4 regions of the Sphingomonas sp. BL-S-28 genome follow, and region 1 is predicted to be linked to each of the others. Evidence: riboswitches for the same ligand, from Rfam matches in the RefSeq annotation. Region 1 holds a riboswitch; each other region holds the start of a gene.

The links. Region 1 has a riboswitch for cobalamin ahead of ACZ1JC_RS14145 (hypothetical protein). Riboswitches for the same ligand answer to the same signal wherever they lie in the genome.
Region 2: linked by a shared signal. The riboswitch ahead of ACZ1JC_RS01895 (TonB-dependent receptor) and the one ahead of ACZ1JC_RS14145 (hypothetical protein) in region 1 are both predicted to bind cobalamin.
Region 3: linked by a shared signal. The riboswitch ahead of cobW (cobalamin biosynthesis protein CobW) and the one ahead of ACZ1JC_RS14145 (hypothetical protein) in region 1 are both predicted to bind cobalamin.
Region 4: linked by a shared signal. The riboswitch ahead of ACZ1JC_RS01745 (TonB-dependent receptor plug domain-containing protein) and the one ahead of ACZ1JC_RS14145 (hypothetical protein) in region 1 are both predicted to bind cobalamin.

The regions. Positions count from the first base shown of each region.
Region 1 covers NZ_CM145484.1:1,137,789-1,139,962, reverse strand. Annotated here, with positions in the region: gene ACZ1JC_RS14150 (TonB-dependent receptor plug domain-containing protein) at 1-60, opposite strand, end outside; cobalamin riboswitch at 249-457, opposite strand; cobalamin riboswitch at 515-724, shown strand; gene ACZ1JC_RS14145 (hypothetical protein) at 924-1,511, shown strand; gene ACZ1JC_RS14140 (cobyrinate a,c-diamide synthase) at 1,508-2,174, shown strand, end outside.
Region 2 covers NZ_CM145483.1:424,396-426,569, forward strand. Annotated here, with positions in the region: gene ACZ1JC_RS01895 (TonB-dependent receptor) at 1-1,305, opposite strand, end outside; cobalamin riboswitch at 1,481-1,724, opposite strand; gene ACZ1JC_RS01900 (prolyl oligopeptidase family serine peptidase) at 2,040-2,174, opposite strand, start outside.
Region 3 covers NZ_CM145483.1:1,906,164-1,908,337, reverse strand. Annotated here, with positions in the region: gene ACZ1JC_RS08090 (hypothetical protein) at 1-66, opposite strand, end outside; cobalamin riboswitch at 406-651, shown strand; gene cobW (cobalamin biosynthesis protein CobW) at 851-1,900, shown strand; gene cobN (cobaltochelatase subunit CobN) at 1,900-2,174, shown strand, end outside.
Region 4 covers NZ_CM145483.1:390,343-392,516, reverse strand. Annotated here, with positions in the region: gene ACZ1JC_RS01750 (hypothetical protein) at 1-380, opposite strand, end outside; cobalamin riboswitch at 419-664, shown strand; gene ACZ1JC_RS01745 (TonB-dependent receptor plug domain-containing protein) at 851-2,174, shown strand, end outside.

The DNA.
Region 1 (2,174 bases):
GGCGATGGAGACGAGTGCCAGCGCAAGCGGGCTGGCGGCGGTGAGAATGGGGTACTTCATGGCATTTCCTTCGATACAGTCGTCGAAGCTCCAGCCAAAGGCAGCGGCACGAAGAACACGCGGGCGCGCGCTCGGCATCGCTGCCGGGCGCTCGGACGGCGTACCCCGCGCCGGCGCTGGTCCGGCGGAGCAGTGGCTGTCGTTGCGCGAGGAAATCCCCCCGTTCACCCGGCACACCCTGTCCGGACGAAGAACGACTGCGACGGGCAGGTCTCCTGGCTCGCGGGTCGGTGCCGGTTCAGCCGCCTTCTCGGGAATTGCGCCGGTTTCAATGGCTTGGCCCCCAATGGCGAAATGGCCGAACGGCTCGCCGCTTACAGTTGCAGGGGCAGCCCAGGTCTTACACCTGTGTTCCCTTTTGATCCCCTTGCGGGGAACCTGTCGCGGCGCGGCAACTATCGTGCGGGAAGCCGGCTGGCAAGTGTGCGACGCTTGCGCCCTTGCGCAAAGTGCCATAGGCGGGGCGGCGCAAGGGGTGCCCGAAAGGGCTTAATCGGGAAGCCCGGGGCCGCGGCGACGTTCGCGGCAGGCCGGCACTGCTCCCGCAACTGTAGCCGGGGATGCGCCCCGCCATATGCCATTGGGCCGAAAGGCATCCGAGAAGGCGGCGGAAAGGCGCGACGATCCGGCAAGTCAGGAAACCGGCCCTTCGCTGTCGATCCTTCGCGCGGGCGGGATGTACCGGGCGGACGGGGCGGGGTTCCATCGCGGGAACCGCCTTGGCGAGACGACAAGCCGCATGTCGTGTCGAAGGGAGCCTGTACGAAATGACACCGATCCGCTGATCCACTCGCCCCGGCGATATCGCCCCGGGACCTTTCGTGCACGCGCCTTCCTTCCATTTTGCCGGGAGACCATTGCCCATGAACGCCGCCGCCAAACCTGCCTTCGCCCGCCTTGACCTTTACGTGTTCGCCGCGCTGGCCGCGCTCATGCTGGTGACGCGCAGCCATTCGCTGAGCCACCTGGTCCATTTGCCCGATACAGACCTTGCCAGCTTCTTCGTGCTGGGCTTCTTCGTGCGCCGCATTTCCGCCTTCGCCGCGCTGTTCACGCTCGGTTTCGCGATTGACGTGGTGGTAATCCGGGTGCTGGGCGGTTCGGGCTTCTGCTTCACGCCCGCCTACTGGATGCTGCTGCCGGGGCACGCCGTGCTGTGGTTCGCCGGCCGTTTCGCCGCCACCCGCTGGGGAGATCGCCTTGCCGCCCTGCCCGCGATCGCCGCGCTGCTGGTCGCCGCCACATTCACCTCGCACCTGCTGACGAGCGGCGGGTTCTACTTCCTTGGCGGCCGCTTTGCGGATCCGACGCTGGCCGGATTCCTGCCGCGCATCGTTCGCTATTTCCCCGGCAACCTGCTGGCCACGCTGCTGTGGGCCGGTGTTGCCGCCGCGCTCTGGGCACTGGTGGTGAGCGCGCGTCCCGATTTGCGCCTCCAGCGCAGCCGATGACCAGCTGCCCGGCGCTGCTGGTCGCCGCGCCCGCATCGGGCCAGGGCAAGACACTGGTCACGGCCGCCCTCGCCCGCCGCCACGCCCGCGAAGGGCGGCGCGTGCGCCTGTTCAAATGCGGGCCGGACTTTCTGGACCCCATGGTGCTCGAAGCCGCCAGCGGCGCCCCGGTGCATCAGTTGGACCTCTTCATGGTGGGTGAGGCGCAATGCCACGCCCTGCTGCACGAAGCCGCGCAAGAGGCCGACCTGATCCTGATCGAAGGGGTGATGGGTCTGTTCGACGGCGATCCTTCCGCAGCAGACCTCGCCCGCCGGTTCGGCGTGCCGGTGCTGGCGGTGATCGACGGTTCGGCCATGGCGCAGACTTTCGGTGCGCTGGTCCACGGCCTTGCCAGCTACCGCCCGGACGTGACGGTGGCCGCCGTGCTGGCGAATCGCGTGGGCAGCCCGCGCCATGCGGAGATGCTGGAACAGGGCGTGCCCCCCGGCGTGCGCTGGCTTGGCGCAATGGCACGCGACACCGCGATTAGCCTGCCGGAGCGGCACCTCGGCCTTGTGCAGGCCGGCGAAGTGGGCGATCTCGCCGCGCGGCTGGACCGGGCGGCGGACCTACTGCCCGAAAGCGCGCTATGGCTGCCGGCTCCCGTGGATTTCCCGGCTT
Region 2 (2,174 bases), on a different replicon from region 1:
GCCAAGATCGGCCGCGGCGGCATCACGCGCGCGCACCGTGTAATGGTAGTAATCGCCGCGCAGGCCGCCTGTCAGGCGCAGACCGGCCAGCGGCTTCCACGTCGCTTCGCCGTAGAGCGCGCCTGACAGTTCCTCGACATGATAACGGCCGAGAGAGTAGAGGAATTCGCGGTTCGATGTGCGGTTGACGCCCACGCTGCCGATATGGTCATAGCGATTTTCGGTGCCGACCGACAGTTCCAGACTGTCGGCAATCTGCCATTGCTTGCGGGCCGTCAGCCCTGTCACCCAGCGTTTGTCGAACTGGTCGATCTGGGCGCTGGTGCCGTCGGGATCGGCGTATGTCGGGTTGGAATACATGTTCCAGTCGTAATACTGGGCATAGACATTCGCGCTCCACGTGGCTTGTGTGATCCCCACATTGCCGACGAAGCGCGTCGTTCGGCCCCGTGCCGAAGGATCGGGCGAACAGAATACGTCGTCGCAGATATCCGAGCCGATGATGCGTTCGGGGATCTGTTCGGTCGGCCGCCAGGTCGCGTGATAGGCGTGGAGCGAGGCCTGAACCGTGCCTTCGCCAACGGGAATCGAGTATTTGGCAAAGCCGGCGTAATGGCGCAGGTGTTCGGCTTCTTCCCATGGTCCGTCATAGCGCTTGGCCTGTCCCACGAGTGTGAGATTGCCGCCGCCAAGATCCTTGATCGTGCCGCCGGCAGCCAGGCGGCCGGACTTGTAGGAACCGCCTTCCACAGAGAGCCAGGGCCGATCGAAAGCGTCGATCGTGGTCATATAGGCCGCGCCGGCCAGCGCGAAATCGCCGCCGTCTGCCCTGTAGGGGCCTTTGCGGAAATCCTCGCGCGCGACGATCTCCGGGATCAGGCCGTTGAGCTCCAGATAGCCTTGCCCGTGCCCGTGCGTGCGCAGGTTCATCTGCACGCCATCGATGTAAGTGGTGAAATCGGTGCCATGATCGAGGTTGAAGCCGCGCAGGAAGTACTGATTGGCTTTGCCGCTGCCGGAATGCTGAGCGGCCACCATCCCCGGTACCGCTTCCAGGAGTTCGGCCACGCGTAGCAGAGGCCGAACGAGCAGGTCCGAGCCGCCGACGCTGCCCTCGCTGGCAGCATGGGCCGTGCCGATCTTCGCTTCGCCGCGCCCAAAGACAAGGATTTCGGCAGCCTCGCCGCTTCCGGAATCACTGGCGGACGATCCCGCCGAAGGCGCATCTTCGGCATGGGCTGTCGCACCGACAAGAGCGGCGCCCACGAATAGGCCCGCGCGCAGCACGTTCATGTAGATAGTCATCAAAATTCCCCCGGCGCCTGCGACTGGGGGTGAAGGCGTGCCGCCAACGACGGTCGGCGCGCGTCGACGGCCGGACGCCCGAGGCGACCGTTACGCGAACCGATGCGGCCTTCACCGCTCGTTCGTCGCTCAGACGGAAAAATTACCGGGCCTCGGCCATCCCCTGGACCAAAGCGAGAGCGACCAGACGCCGGCAGGTCTCCTGGCTCACGGGTCAATGCGACGATGCACGGCCTTCCCAGGCCTCGCATGGTTTAGCGTCCGGCCCAGTGGCTGCGGCGGGCGTCCTTGCCCCGCCGCGAATGTACATCGCGCTCACCGCTTACAGTTGCAGGGACAGCCCCGGATTCGAGAGACAAGCTCTCTCACCGTGTTCCCTATTAAGCCTCTTTCGAGGCACCGGCGCGATCTTACCCATCGCCTTTTAAAGGTAATGGATGGCGCCAGCTATCCTGCATCACTCCATCACGCAAGCCGCTGTGACGATCCCACGTTTTTCGTCGCGGAAACGGGCAGTTGGTGACGGCGAACAACCGCCGTTGGCTCGCACTTAAGGCGAGGTCTGCAATTACGGGCGAATTGCTGCTGGCGGCACTACCAGTCCGGCACATTCTCGTTGACCGGTGCCCCGTGGCTGGATTTTCGCAGCGAGTTGCGCCTCGTAGGGCGATTCCAACGCGGCCAAGCCGACAGGGGCAAGCAGCGCCATGGCTATGAAGTCTGGCCTGCAGCGCCTACGTGGTCTGCCAAAGGATGAAAGCATAGGTGTCCGCTGCTTCGCGATCCTGTTGGCTGCGGGTAGAGCCGATGCCGTGGCCGGCGTCGTAATCCACACGCAACAGGATCGGCCTGCCTGAACTGGTGGCGGC
Region 3 (2,174 bases), on a different replicon from region 1:
CGGTATCGCCGCCAGCAGCCTGGCTGCTAGGTTCGTCCTGGTAATGCCGGTTGCAGAAGATGCCATGGCGCCTGTTCTGCCTGTTACCGAGCGACGCGCGCCAAGCGCAGCACCGCCGCGAAATCGGCCGGACTCGGGCCGAATGGTTTGCCGGATGAAGTCGTTGTTTTCACGCGTAGACCACCTTCCGACATGCTATTGCGAGCCATTCGCACAAATTCGGCTGCTAGGCGTTGGCGGTGGTCGAGTCAATCGCCCGAAGCCTAAAACTGACGTGGAATAGCCATGCATCGCCGGAACGCCGGTGCGGAATGATGCCGCAGCCGAATGCGCCGTCCGGATGCAGGCTTGCGGGCCATGGTCGCGAAGGCTAGGAGCCTGCCTGTCTGCTGCCGCTCCAACGGCGGCGGGCAAGATCGCGCCGGTGCCTCGCAAGAGGCTTAATACGGGAACACGGTAAGAGCGGGTTTTGCGCTCAATTCCGGGGCTGTCCCTGCAACTGTAAGCGGTGAGCGCGATGCACATTCGCGGCGGGACGACGATTTCCGCCGCAGCCACTGGGCCGGACGCTAAATCATGCGGGGCCTGGGAAGGCCGTGCATCGCGTGATGACCCGCGAGCCAGGAGACCTGCCGGCGCGATGTCGCTCTTGCCGCGGCCCAGGGAATGGCCAAGGCACGGTAACTCTTCCGTCTGAGCGACGTGATGCATGCGGCCGGGGCCGCAACGGCATGCCACGTCGGGCGCGCGCGCCTGTCCGTCGTCGCAGGCCGGGCGTCGCGTTTCGGGCATCCGGACGCGGCGAGACGCTCCGCCCGTTTTCGAGTTACCGGCGCGCGGGAGAAGACCGTTGAGCAAAGTTCCCACCACCGTCATCACCGGCTTCCTTGGCGCCGGCAAGACCACGCTGATCCGCCACCTGCTGCAGAACGCCAAGGGCCGCCGCCTCGCCCTCATCATCAACGAGTTCGGCGATGTCGGCGTCGACGGCGAACTGGTGAAGGGCTGCAATGACGAAGCCTGCCCGGAAGACGATATCGTCGAACTGGCCAATGGCTGCATCTGCTGCACCGTCGCCGACGACTTCCTGCCGACCATGCAGAAGCTGCTCGACCGCGAGAACAAGCCCGATCACATCATCATCGAGACCAGCGGCCTTGCCCTACCCAAGCCGCTGGTAAAGGCCTTCCAGTGGCCCGACATCCGCACCCGTGCCACCGTTGACGGCGTGGTCGCCCTGATCGACGCCGATGCCGTCGCGGCCGGCCGCTTCGCCACCGACGAGGCAGCGCTGGCGGCGGCCCGCGCGGCCGATCCGATGCTGGACCACGAAAGCCCGCTGGAAGAACTGTTCGAGGAACAGCTGGGCTGCGCCGACATGGTCGTGCTCAACAAGACCGACCTCGTCGACGCCGATGCCCTCGCCCATGTCGAGACGCTGGTGCTGGCCGAGACACGCCCCGGCGTGAAGATCGTGCGCGCCGATCACGGCGCTGTCGACATCGCCGCGCTGCTGGGCATCACTGCCGCGGCCGAGGACGATCTCGATTCCCGCCCCTCCCACATCGATGGGTTGGACGAGGACCACGACCATGACGATTTCGACAGCTTCGTGGTTTCTGGCGGCGATGTAGCCGATCTCGACGCACTTCTCGCCCGCCTGAAGGACCTGATCGCGGAACACGACATTCTGCGCGTGAAGGGCATGGTCGCGGTCGGCGGCAAGCCCAGCCGCCTTGTGGTGCAGGCCGTCGGCCCGCGCATCCAGCACTTCTACGACCGCGCCTGGCTGCCGCAGGAAGTGCGCCGCACCCAGCTTGTCGTCATCGGCCAGAAGGGGCTGGACCGCGCTGCCATCGAGGCGGGGCTGGCCGGGGTTCTCGGTACTGTAGACGCCTGATGCACCTGCTGTCCGCCACACCGGGGACGATCTCGGGCGGCGAGGAGGCGATCGACCTCGACCAGTCTCCCGGCGACATGGTGATCCTCACCGTGGCGGACAGCGAACTCGCCTGCTTCGCGGGCGCTGCGGCGCGAATGCCGGAAGGCGCACCCAGCATCCGCCTCGCCAACCTGCTGCAATTGCGCCACCCCTACTCGATCGACCTCTATGTCGAAAAGGTGATCGCCAAGGCCAAATTCGTCTGCGTGATCCTGCTCGGCGGCAAGAGCTA
Region 4 (2,174 bases), on a different replicon from region 1:
TTGTCCTGCGCCGACTTGATCCTCGTGACTGGCGGCCCGGCAAGGGTGTAGTCAAAATTGTATCCCGGCGAGAACGTGCGCATGCGCAGAAACAGATTATCCTTTGTCCTGCCGAACTGCCGCGAGAGGACGCAACTGTCCTGCGCCGGGGACAAGCTCCATGGCGATGTCGGCTTCAGAACGGAGTCCGTTTTCTGCGCTGAGGCCGCGCCATGGCCGAATGCCATGGCGGCCATAGGAAACGGTATCCGCTCAACAGGCGCGATCGCAACGGGAATATCGGCTGCCTCAACCGGTTTGAGGCAGCGCCAGCTTCCGGGAGAAAAAGCATCGTCTTCGCGAATGCCACCAGACAGTTCACTCTTGCGCCAATTACACACCCCAGCTAGCTCTGCGCCCGCCTTCCCTTAAACGGGATGGCGGACAAGATCGCGCCGGTGCCTCGAGAGAGGCTTAAAATGGGAACACGGTGAGAGGGGTTCGCCCTTCGAATCCGAGGCTGTCCCTGCAACTGTAAGCGGCGAGCGCGATGCACATCACGCGGCAGGGCCAAGGCGCCTGTCGCAGCCACTGGGCCGGACGCTAAGACATGCGAGGCCTGGGAAGGCCGTGCATCAAGCTATGACCCGCGAGCCAGGAGACCTGCCGGCGTTCGGTCGCTCTTGCTTTGGTCCAGGGGATGGCCGGGGCACGGTGTTTCTCCGTCTGAGCGACGAACCAGCGGCAGGGGCCGCACGGTGCGCTGAGCGGTCGTCCCTTTATCATGGGCGCCCGGCCGGACGGCGCGCCGGCCGTTCGCGAACGGCAGTCCCCTGCTTCGGATCGCATGGCGCTCGACAGGGGGAATGAAATGAAGTTCGCATCCGTTTCGCACACGGCGCTTGCCGTGGCGCTTGGTCTTGTCTGGAACACGCCGGCCGGCGCCGAGGAAACCGGGGAGGATCAGGCCATCGTCGTGACTGGCCAAAGCCTTGAGGAAACTCTGCCGCAGGAGCTTTCCCGGTACGGTAACGACGTTGTCACCGTCAGCGGAAAGCAGATCAAGGACAGCGGCGCGGTGGACGTGGTCAAGGCGCTGGAATCGGTGCCCGGCCTTTACATTCGCGGCCGCAACGGTCCGTTCACTTATGTCGACGTGTCGCTTCAGGGCTCGCGCACGCAGGACGTTCTGTGGACGATGGACGGCATTCGCCTGAACAACCGCCTCTACGGTGGCACTTCGCCCAACGATACACTGCCAGCCAGCATGATCGAGCGGATCGAAGTGCTGCGCGGCGGAGAGAGCCTGTTCTACGGCACGCAGGCCTCAGCGGGCGTCATCAATGTGGTGACGCGCAGTTTTACCGACGATTTCAATGGCCAGGCCAATGCCTCGGTGGACTCGTGGGGCGGGACCAGCGTGGACGGCTATCTGCGCGGCGCGGTGGGCGGGCATCGCTTCGTGGCCTATGCCTCGCACAACCAGTCCGAAGGTTACATGCCTTACAGCGCCTACCAGCCCAGCCTGACCGATCGCCGCCTTGGCTACGATCTCTGGTCGGCGGGCCTGAAATATCAGTATGACGTTGCTCCCGATCTGGCGTTCAATGCCCAGTACCAGCACACCGAGGCGAAGCTGGACAACCTCTCGCCCACGCGCATCCGGGAAAGCAGGAACGACCGGAACGAGGAAATCGCCAGCGTCCGGCTCGACTACACCGGCAGCGATACGGTGCAGTTCTTCCTCAAGGGCTATTTCCACGACTGGAAGACCGCCTACGTCCAGATCCGCAATTCGCTTCCCGATCTTCAGCCGCAGGTGATCTACCCTGCCGGCACGTTCTGGGGGTATCGCGACTGGGGCGGCAGCGCGGTGGTGAAGCTGCACCTCCACCCCGGCCTTGAATACCTGCTGGGCTACGACTTCCAGAACTTCTCCGGCCGCGATGACGTGCTGCTGATCGCGCCGACCAGTGAGCAGGTCCACGCGGGCATCTTCCAGGTCCGCACTACCGACGAGATTTCGTCGAAGGGGCGTCTTGCCGCCGGGCTGCGCTACAACCGGACGGATGGCGCGAAGAAGACGATCTGGAACGTCTCGGGTCGCTATGATCTTGCCGATGCCCTCTATGTGGAAGCGAACGGCGGCACCTCCTTCGTGCTGCCCGATGCCTCGCAGCTTTACGGCAATGATC